One region of the Shewanella sp. VB17 genome, then DNA from elsewhere that is predicted to be linked to it. Evidence: predicted binding sites of a transcription regulator. Region 1 holds the regulator's gene; the other holds the start of a gene.
What was found. The regulator LexA, encoded in region 1, represses DNA repair genes until DNA is damaged. The targets are predictions, from matches to a motif close to TACTGTATNNNNATACAGTA.
Positions count from the first base shown of each region.

Region 2: dinG (ATP-dependent DNA helicase DinG) is a predicted target of LexA. The motif match lies at 3,268-3,287, and genes of this name have one in related genera.

Region 1 covers NZ_JABRVS010000001.1:771,878-777,602, reverse strand. Annotated here, with positions in the region: gene mtr (tryptophan permease) at 1-226, opposite strand, end outside; gene plsB (glycerol-3-phosphate 1-O-acyltransferase PlsB) at 302-2,725, opposite strand; gene lexA (transcriptional repressor LexA) at 2,952-3,569, shown strand; gene HQQ94_RS03305 (cell division inhibitor SulA) at 3,566-4,078, shown strand; partial or broken gene coxB (cytochrome c oxidase subunit II) at 4,557-5,669, shown strand; gene ctaD (cytochrome c oxidase subunit I) at 5,688-5,725, shown strand, end outside.
Region 2 covers NZ_JABRVS010000001.1:2,248,637-2,254,361, reverse strand. Annotated here, with positions in the region: partial or broken gene HQQ94_RS22555 (alpha-amylase family glycosyl hydrolase) at 1-185, shown strand, start outside; gene HQQ94_RS09680 (transposase) at 281-1,312, shown strand; gene HQQ94_RS09675 (hypothetical protein) at 1,522-1,680, shown strand; gene HQQ94_RS09670 (DoxX-like family protein) at 2,525-2,896, shown strand; gene dinG (ATP-dependent DNA helicase DinG) at 3,312-5,384, shown strand; gene HQQ94_RS09660 (TSUP family transporter) at 5,393-5,725, shown strand, end outside.

The sequences.
Region 1 (5,725 bases):
CTGATTCGAAATGAAGGTTAGTCTCAAGCAGTAATAAGCCCGAAACCAGCATACAAAACCAAACAGCCAGTAGCATAACAAGTGAGTAAGCGAACCACATTCCAGCCCCTACCACCGGTAGCGAGAACATCCCGGCACCGACCGCCGTTCCTGCAATGATCATCGCTCCACCGAGCACCGACTTACCTGCAGCTTTATCTTTAGCTGCATTCATATAATTTGCCATATAATCCTACGTCTTAAAATCTGAATAATGGCCAGTCATTGCCAATAATATTAACTGCCTGAATGTTACAACACATTAGGCTGTTCTCTCCGATGCCACGCTATCAACAATCGTTTGCCTTACTGAAGATCTCAGTAAGCCATTAGCGCGCGCTCTGATCCTTTGTACATCGACCTTACTGCCACTGCCTGATAAGTAACCAAGATCTTTTAACTTCACACTAAGTGTCCTATACAGATTCTTATCATAGAATTCAGGTGCGGTTATATCGTGTAAAGCACCTAGTCTTTTCGCTAATCGATGGCTTTCACGTTCAAGATCAGAACGTTCCATTTCAGGAAAGTCAGCTAAAAGATTAAAAATAATAGCGTAACGCTGCAATGTCTCACTCACAGTACCAGCAAGCAGTAACAACTGATTAACTCTCTGTTCTACGACACTAAATACTTCATTTTCAGTGATAAGTTCCTGCTCAATAAATAGATCAAGTATTTCCTCAACCAACTTAGCGGTATCACTCACCCCCATAAACAATTCGGCCTGAAGCAAAGGATAAAAGTCAGCAATGACATCTATAATTTCAGCTCTGGTGCTGCGCTCATGTTGTGTCAAGCAGCTAGCCACAAGGGAAGGAATGATCATCAGATGAATAATGTTATTACGATAATAGGTCATCGCAACAGCGATACTTTCATCAATAGAAATAATATCGCCCAATGAATCACTGTCCAATCGTAGTTTATTAAGCTCTAACCCCTGTACCACTAATTGCTTACCATCGCCTTCAACAACAGACGTATATGAGGTATAAGGCAAGTCTTTAAGTAATTTCAGGTAAAGGTCTAGCTGCTTTTCAAGTTGAGATCTCTCAAGCGCATTCTGTTCAGATGCTAACAACACTAAGCTGGTTAAGGTCACAGAGCTCACCGCTGCCGCATCATTAATATTCGTCATCACTTGATTGGCGAGTATATTGACGGCAGGCGTTAACCAGGTTGGTTTCTGCTCAGGATCATTAGCAATTTCCTCTCGCCAATTAGGCGCTTGTTCATTTAAAAAAGTATGTAAAGTAATGGGCTTGCCAAAATTTACATACCCTTGACCAAAGTTACCTAACTTGCGTAACGCACCGAAAAATTGCCAAACCGATTCTTTCTTTTTCTTCTTGCCACTTAATTCTTTGTGGTAAGTCGCCACTTCCATCACATGATCATAACCAAGATAAACAGGGACAAGTGTCACCGGACGTTTCATCCCCCGCAGCACGCTATTTAGCGTCATGGCGAGCATCCCTGTTTTAGGTGCTAACAGGCGTCCAGTTCTCGAGCGGCCACCTTCAGTGAAATATTCAACTGAATAGCCTTTAGTAAATAATTGATCCAAATATTCACGAAAAACGGCAGTGTATAATTTATTTCCTTTAAAACTTCGGCGAATAAAAAAAGCACCACCTCGACGGAACATGGGCCCAGCAGGCCAAAAATTAAGGTTGATACCGGCAGCAATATGCGGAGGCACCATACCTTGGTAATAAAGAATATAAGAAAGCAGTAGATAATCCATATGACTTCGATGGCAAGGGACATAAATAATCTCATGACCATCATGGTGTAACTGCCTGATCTGCTCTGCACCTTTAATATTGATGCCTTTATAGAGCTTATTCCATAGCCAGGTTAAAAAACGTTCGGTGATACGCACAAGACTATCTGAGTAATCCGCCGCGATTTCATCTAAATATTCCATCGCTTTGGCTCTGGCCTCAACTTCAGAAATTTTCTTACTTACCACCTCTTCTTGAATGGCTTTCTGCAGCGTTTCAGAACTGACTAATGCATGAAAAAGAGCTTGTCTTTTGGGTAAAACAGGTCCTGTCATCACTTTACGCTGTCGACTAAAATGCACTCGTGCTACACGCGCTAATTTTTGCGCAATACGTTTGTCAGTACCGTGTTCATCTGCCATATTACGAATTGAAACAGAGTTAGAAAATTGCACAAAGTTATGTCGACCCAAGAACAAAATCATCAAACACTTTCGCAACCAAGTGGGGTTTTCACGCTCCAAGACAGCAGCTTTCATCGTGTCATCTTCTTTACCTGGCGTTCTGCCCCAATAAAGACTGACTGGCACAAGTTGAACATCAAGATCTGGACTTCTTTTATGGGCCTTTAACAAATTCATAAAACTACTAAGAAAGAATTCGTTACTTTTCCGTTGGCCCATAAGTGGTTTGGCAGCTTCTAAACAAACCACCCTAGGACTTAATTCCCCGCCGACCTCCAGCGGATCGTAAGGGCTCGGTAAGCCTAATCCTTCTGTTATTTCACTCAGGGCGGCAATATCACTGAGAGACTCAGTTTTCATCACATAAACAAGGGGCCTCTCGGGATCTAAATTAAGGTCCTTGAACGGTTCTTGCGGTACAACAATCGTCTGCACTAACTTATTTTGAAGCCAGCGTAATGATTTAAACCAAAGGGAATCTTGTTTGGACATTATTCTTATACAATGTATTTTAATTTAATGGCTACATAGAGTATCAGATATAGATACATCCACCAAATTAGCTCAGCTCAATGACAAATATCATCTATCACCATCGACTAAGGGTTAAACAAAACAAACGATAAAGAAGAGAAAAACGATTAACACTGGTTAATACTTGCACTGCATGAAATACTGTATATACTGACAGTTACTGTATAGAAAGACAGGATTTACCATGAGACCATTGACACCACGACAAGCTGAAATCCTTGAACTAATTAAGTGCAATATTGTTGACACAGGTATGCCACCAACTCGTGCGGAAATCGCCACACGTTTAGGTTTTAAAAGTGCTAACGCCGCAGAAGAGCACCTAAAAGCCTTGGCTAAAAAAGGCTGTATTGAAATTATCCCAGGCACATCTCGTGGTATCCGCTTAACTCAACTCGAAGAACCTGAAGAGTCTGGCTTACCCTTAATAGGACAAGTCGCAGCAGGAGAGCCTATTTTAGCTCAAGAACATGTAGAACAGCGCTATAAAGTTGATCCAAACATGTTCCATCCCAGTGCCGACTTTCTCTTGAGAGTACGTGGCGATAGTATGAAAAATATTGGTATCCTTGAAGGTGATCTTTTAGCTGTCCACAAAGCAGATCAGGCCCGAAATGGTCAGATAATTGTGGCTCGCGTCGAAGATGATGTCACCGTTAAACGCTTTGAGAAAAAGGGCAACACTGTTTATCTTCACGCAGAAAATGAAGATTACACACCCATAGTCATCAACTTGGCTAATCAAAGCCTCAGTATTGAAGGATTAGCTGTCGGCGTTATTCGCAACGGTGACTGGCAATGAATACACTCATAGGTAATAGCCCTAGGCATCCAGGGTTATGGTTGGAACATGAGAATAATCACTCAAGACAATTACAAACGAGCACAGTCACAACAATAACGACCCACACACAAGGGCGTAACGAACTCAAAAAAGTCAGCGCTCAACTCGCGACGCTAAGCCAACAAGGACAATGGATAGTATTGATCAATCCACCAAACATAGATTACAAAAAAATGTTAACTGACGCTGGCCTTAACATGAATCGAGTCCTATTGGTCCACGCCAAAGATGAAGTCGAAACACTATGGGCAATGGAAAAAGCACTAACAAGTGGCACATCAAGTGCCGTATTATGCTGGACTCAATCTTTAGATTCCCGTGATAATCGCCGCCTTCAAATTGTTGCTAAAAGCGCCCGAGCCTTAGGCATTGTAATAGAAGACACCAATGCCAGTTTATATGCAAATAACCGTAACAACACGCTAAATACTGCCATACCACAAAGGGGGTTCTGCTCTGTTCATTAGCAGATTAACCAAGAGATTGACTCAAGCCCCTAACAGGGGCTTTATTTTGAATAAATGGCCTATTTAACAATGCAAAAAATACATACGTAATAAAATTTAAAAGACGGATCATCACTTATTTTTAAAATACGAAAAAGTAATCTTGATCAATATTGCAACACCAAGTAAATTAGTCGCATAACAACGATAATTTGTTATATCCAAACGATTTAGTCGTCTGCAAAGTCAATCAATCCACAGTGATATAACTGCATTGTATTACCTAGCAGAAATCGGAACTGATATATTCAGTCGTAGGTATGAATGTGGGTAATTCTGGCAGTGATTTAATAAAACTGCTTACTTTCACGATAAAAAGTAAAACCACTAACATGCTTTGAAGTCATCGTTGCTTTTTTGGGAACTGAAGAGTTTACATAGAGCAGAGACTTACTGTGTGGCTCTTCTTTGTCTTATTTTTTGACAGAGGAGAAGTCTAGTGAAAAAAACGCTGTATTGCTTTTTGGCGTTGCTGTTTACGTCATCCGTTGTGGCATCACAAATGCCCTTAAATATGACCAAAGGTGTCACAGAGATCAGTGGTAAGGTTTATAGCCTGCACATGATCATTTTATATATTTGTTGCGTGATCGGAGCCCTGGTTTTTGGTGTGATGATCTATTCCATTATTAATCACAGAAAATCCAAAGGTGCTGTTGCAGCCAACTTTCACGAAAGTACCAAAGTCGAGATAGCTTGGACTGTTGTGCCTTTCATCATTCTTATTTTAATGGCTATTCCTGCCACTCAAACCTTGATCGCAATGGAAGATCCTTCTGATGCCGATCTGACCATCAAAATCACCGGTTCTCAATGGAAATGGCACTACAGCTATTTCGACCAAGATATCGAATTTTATAGCCTACTTTCAACACCAAGAACCCAAATTGAAGGGACTGAAATAAAAGGTGAAAATTATCTCCTCGAAGTTGATAAGCCATTAGTGCTCCCCATCAATAAAAAAGTCCGTTTTTTAATGACCTCCGAAGATGTTATCCACTCTTGGTGGGTACCCGCTTTTGCCGTTAAAAAAGACGCCAATCCTGGGTTTATTAATGAAGCTTGGACCCGAATTGACATACCTGGTACTTATCGCGGTCAATGTGCTGAATTATGTGGTAAAGATCATGGATTCATGCCCATTGTTGTCGAAGCCGTTTCTGAAGCAGATTTTGATATCTGGTTAGCAGAACAGAAAAATCAAGCCAATTCTGCCGCAAAAGAAGCCCAAGCCGCTTTAAGCCAAACCTTAAGCATCGAGGAACTCATGGCACAAGGAGAGCAAGTATATATGGCACGCTGCGCCGCTTGCCACCAACCCAACGGCATGGGTTTACCCGGCGTTTTCCCTGCAATGAAAGCCAGTAAAATAACCACCGGCCCGTTAACTGATCACTTAGAAATAGTCATTAATGGTAAAACAGGCACGGCGATGCAAGCTTTCGCAAAACAATTAACAGCGCAAGAGATTGCAGCTGTAATTACTTATGAACGTAACGCCTGGGATAACAACACTGGTGATACGGTTCAGGCTGCTGATGTTAATCAGCACGGCCAATAGGGGAACGCTATGACGAGTTTAACGCACGAAGCACCAGAAAATGTGGA
Region 2 (5,725 bases), 1.5 Mb from region 1:
TAATAAATCGTTGTGTAAGAAGGGCCTACCTATGTGGGGAAGATAAGCTCACTGGGAAAAGTTATGAGCATCGTCGCGGCTGGATTGTCGATAAAATCAAAGCGCTTTCGAACATATTTTGTATTGATATATGCGCTTATGCGGTAATGAACAATCACTACCATTTAGTACTTAACATTGACATAAGAAGAAAGACGGGACAGCCATATCTTTTGTGCTTTAGCATATCCTCTACTAGCCTTTAAGTTACCTCAACTATGTATTGTTCAGGATAACGATCATGACGTCAGCTAGAAGAACCCTCATTGATGCAGAATCAACGCCGTTTTATCACATAATAAATCGTTGTGTAAGAAGGGCCTACCTATGTGGGGAAGATAAGCTCACTGGGAAAAGTTATGAGCATCGTCGCGGCTGGATTGTCGATAAAATCAAAGCGCTTTCGAACATATTTTGTATTGATATATGCGCTTATGCGGTAATGAACAATCACTACCATTTAGTACTTAACATTGACATGGATAAAGCCAAGTCTTTGAGCCACCGTGAAATAATTACCCGATGGTGCCAGATTACCAAGGGCCATGATGTAGCCACTAAATACATGAATGGTGACGCTTTGATTGAAGGAGAGCGAATACTTCTTGATGGTTTACTGACTGAGTGGCACGAGCGTTTATCTAGCATATCCTGGTTTATGCGCTGCCTAAACGAAGAGATTGCCCGTAGGTCCAACCGTGAAGATGAGTGTAAAGGGGCTTTCTGGGAAGGGCGCTTTAAGTCACAAGCTCTACTTGATGAACAAGCACTACTCGCCTGCATGATGTATGTTGATTTAAACCCTATTAGAGCGGGAATTGCCGACACACTGCAAGCTTCTGATTATACGTCTATTCAGGAGCGCATTAACACGCTAAACACACCTGATAAAGACACTAAACCAAATGATGATACATCAGAACTCACCTCGAGTGAGCGACTCAACCCCCTTGTCCAATTTGATGGTGCTGCTCATTTAGCACCTCAATCAGGGATCCCATTTAATTTCTGTGATTATTTACAACTTATCGATTGGACTGGCAGAGCAATTAGGCCAGACAAAAGAGGGTTCATCGACTCAAGTCGTCCTAAATTACTTGATGAACTTGGTATCTCATCCGATGTCTGGATCACCTCAGCAAAAGAGTTTCGCCGCCAATACAGTGGTATTAGTGGTCGCTGGGATGCCATGTGTGCCTTCAAAAGACAGCATCACAGTGGTCAATGGTGCAAAGGTAAGGCCAGTAGCGATGCACTTCACCCCTCGCCTTAGTCGTATATCACTGAAATCGAGCAATCATCTACAAATACTTGGAAATAATTAGGGGTTCCGAATAAACCAAGGTACTTTTTCTAATCAATGTCAGTTTAATTAGAGTCTCAGCTCTAACTAATAACTGTCCATAATCGAGTCAGCAACCATAAAATATCAATCGAAGAAACCATGCTTTGCTTTACTCTTGTTGATAAGAGCAGGTGTAGATGAAGCTGCGGCCGTTGGTGGCATGGCCGTTCTATAACATCCCTGTTATCACGGCATTTGTGAATCCATTCACATCAGATGCCATCGTCGAGCTTACATGGAAGTATTCACAGCGTGCCGCAGAAGTATCTGCACATCAGCCTGCTGCAAGCAATTAACACCAATATTGCTATAGTGATCAGCAAGCCGACTAAACACCAAACCAGTTAAATGAACCCAATAAAAAAGATATTTGAAACTTGTTAGCCGACAAGTTAACCAATTTTTGTTCATATACGGGTAGCCGGAGGTGTCCAGCCCCCACATCACCCTGCATGCCGCTCCGCACACGACTAAATGGTCTATTTTTTTCCTACAAAATAAAACATTTCGTCCTTTCCTTGGAAGTCAGATTTAGGAGGTAGAGTAACGCAGGGAGCTGTTACCGAGGATGCCAGAACCGAGGGCGGTTCATGGCTAGAACTCAACAATAAAATGTCCTAACTTCAACTTTCTTGCTAACTTCTTTGTTCCGAGTGAACTGCGATCCATCCATTTCTTAGTGAACATAACCCCGTTTTCTTAACCATTACTTCAAGCTTTTCATTACTCAATGCTTGCTGTATCCCTCTAGCCTACGCCTCATATGATCTTCTTGTTCATCAGCTCGCACTCTTTAATCCTTAATAGGGCTAGCGGCTTGACCACCAAGGATGGTGGAAATGCAGATATTGCAGGAGCAACATATCAGTCCTTCAGACCAAGCCTCGCGGCTAAGCCCTTGCCATTCGCTAATCGTTAACGTTTAATAACAGTAAGTTATTCTCTTTTAGAAAGAGTAACGGTGATCTTCCTACAAAGCTTATGTATAATAGAAAGTCACCTCATGAGTTCATGCCCATGCTGGGCGTACACAAGGCGTTCAAACGGACAAAAAACAGTTGGCAGTTTCACTCCGTTCACAATTTTAGCCAACTATTTTAGCCCGCTTAAGCTGGCGTTATACATACAAGGAAGTGTCAGGTGTCATCTGAACAAATTGCACGATACATTATTGGGTTTAGTTGGCTTTACCACGGTATTTTCCCAAAATTATTGCATATTGCTCCGTTAGAAAAAGCAATGACTGCTAGCTTAGGTTTTTCTGACGAAATGTCTTATTTAATCACTAAATCAGTAGGTCTTGGCGAGCTGATCTTTGGTTTAATATTTATCATATTTTATAACAACCGTACGGTTGTTATGTTAAATGTTGCAGGTCTAATTGGTTTACTGTTTTTTGTTGCTGTTTTACAACCTCAGCTTTTGGTCGGAGCCTTTAACCCGGTAACAACTAATATTCCACTAATTGGTTTAAGCTTTATATTATTAGGTAAATCACCTACTCGTCAGTAGTGTAAATTGTATGTATAACAATCTATTAAAGTGGAAAAACATACAGTTGGCTGTTTTCGGATCTCAACATTTTAGCCAACTACATTTGGCGATTAATAGGGCGTTAGCTTACTCAAGGAAGTCCAATGTAGGGCTTTGAAACCCGTCCTATATATAGGCGCTCAAACATTCCACTTCGACTTTGCATCGATGCACAAGGGATACAAGCATTCTTTCCTCAATGCGCCTTGAATTGAAAAGTTTGAGAGCCTCTGAATTGATCATATATTTAATGCCATTGGTATTAAGTCAATCAAACATCAGATCCAACTCCCCCTCCCTGAATAACCCCAAAAGGTTATCGCCATTAAAAAGCATGCAATATTAAAAAAGACTGTTATTATGTACAGCTCTATTTCTCTCTCATAGTATGCGCATGTTACCTGCTGATGTAAAAACTCAAATTCGCACGATATACAAAGGTATCTCTGCCGCACTACCTGATTTTCGTTCCAGGCGAGAACAAAATTATATTGTCGCAGAGATATCAAAAACATTGGCGGGCGAATACGATAAGCAGAGGCGAATTATCGTAGTAGAAGCAGGGACGGGTATTGGTAAATCTTTGGCTTACATATTGGGTTCAATACCTTTAGCATTGGCCAATAAAAAAAAGGTCTGTATTGCCACGGCAACCGTCGCCTTGCAAGAACAATTACTCCACAAAGATCTGCCGTTTTTTCTTGCCCAGTCAAAGTTAAACTTTACTTTTGGGTTAGTCAAAGGTCGCCAACGTTATGTCTGTCTTTCAAAGTTACAGCTGTTAACCGGGCCTGATGATGGTACCCAAATGGCCATGTGGCAGACCAAACCCGACAATAGCCAGATAGTACTATTACAATCTTTGTTTAAGCAATACCACGAAGGGAAGTGGAACGGCGAGCGTGACACATTACCAGAGCAACTGCCCGACCATCTTTGGCAACAAATAGCCTGTGATAAACACAGCTGCCATAAACAATTAGCCAGTCACAGGCATTGTCCCTTCCATAAAGCCCGTGAAGACATCGACACTTGGGATGTGCTCATCGCTAACCACAGCTTACTCTTCGCCGATCTTGAATTGGGCGGTGGGGTGATTTTGCCCGATCCTGAAGAACTGTATTATATTATCGACGAAGCCCATCACTTACCCAAAGTTGCCAGAGATTTTTCCAGTGCCCAGTCAACATTAAGAGGGGCCATCGAATGGCTTGAAAAAATAGATAAAACCAGCAGCAAGCTACAAACTCAAATAAAAACCAACAATATTATCGCACCAGTACAAGCGATGCACGATCACATTACTGATTTAACCGCCCAGTTAACTCTCATTGCGCACTACTGTGATAGCCAAACAGCCCGATTCGATAATCAAGAAAATCGGTTCCGTTTCGAGCACGGAAAACTACCTGAAGGCCTGTTAAGCCAAGCTGAAGAGCTGGCTACCACATCGACCAAGGCACTCAAACAGTTTAATAAAATGCAAACCTTACTGGCTGAAGCCATAAAAGATGGCGATATTCCCAAGCAGCAAGCTGAGCCCTTGTTATCTGAAACTGGCTTTATGTTACAGCGGTTAGAAAATCTTCAAAAGCTATGGAAAATGATGGCCAAAGTCGATAATGCTAAAGGTGCGCCTATGGCACGTTGGATAGAATTGATCACTGGTAAACAACTCGATTATCTGTTTAATGCATCCCCAATCGAAGTCGGTTTTATGCTGGAAAAACTACTATGGGATAAAGCCGCTGGTGTAGTGTTGTGCAGTGCGACCTTAAGAGCATTAAATAATTTTGATCACTTTACTCGACAAGTAGGCCTTTCAATTAATGATGGAAGTCGCTTTTTAGCCTTAGATTCTCCCTTCGATTTTAAACAAAATGCAACCCTGTATTTACCAAAAATGAACACTGAACCCACAGATGACAAATACACTGAAGAATTAGCAGAGCAAATCATCACCTTAGTTGATGGAGAACAAGCAACCTTAGTGCTATTTGCATCGTATTGGCAAATGGAAAAAGTCACCGACCTTGTCGAAAACAAAATTAAAACCGCTCTGCAGATCCAAGGCACTGCTTCCAGACAAGAGATCCTCACTAAACATAAGCTGCGATGTGACAACAATGAACCCAGTATCATTTTTGGCACAGGCAGTTTCTCTGAGGGACTCGATCTACCCGGAGACTACTTAACCAATTTAATCATTACTAAGCTCCCCTTTGCGGTACCGACCTCCCCAGTAGAACAAGCCCATGCTGAGTACATCAAAATCAAAGGCGGAAACCCTTTTTTACAACTGACGATTCCAGATGCATCACGCAAATTAATTCAAAGCTGTGGTAGATTACTACGCAAAGAGCAAGATTACGGCCGCATCACCATTTTAGACAGACGACTGGTGAGTAAAAGATATGGCAAATCATTGCTCGATGCTTTGCCTCCTTTTCGCCGTGTAATAGAGTAGGAGTACTTTTGGAGCTACTGTTAGAGCCTAATGCTTGGGCTATTATTACTGCCATAGGCTTAATCGCAGGGTTTATTGATGCCGTTGCTGGTGGTGGAGGCTTATTGTCGATCCCAGCACTGCTAACCTTAGGTATTCCCCCCCATTTAGCTTTAGGTACCAATAAGCTGGCAGCATGCTTTGGCTCATCCATGGCTGCATTGACCTATTATCGGCAAAATTTTTTCTCTCCAAGTTTATGGTATCACAGCTTCATCGCCACGTTTTTAGGCGCGGTCAGTGGTACATTGTTAGTGCATTACATTAATAAAGAATGGCTGGAAAAAGTATTGCCGCTGCTC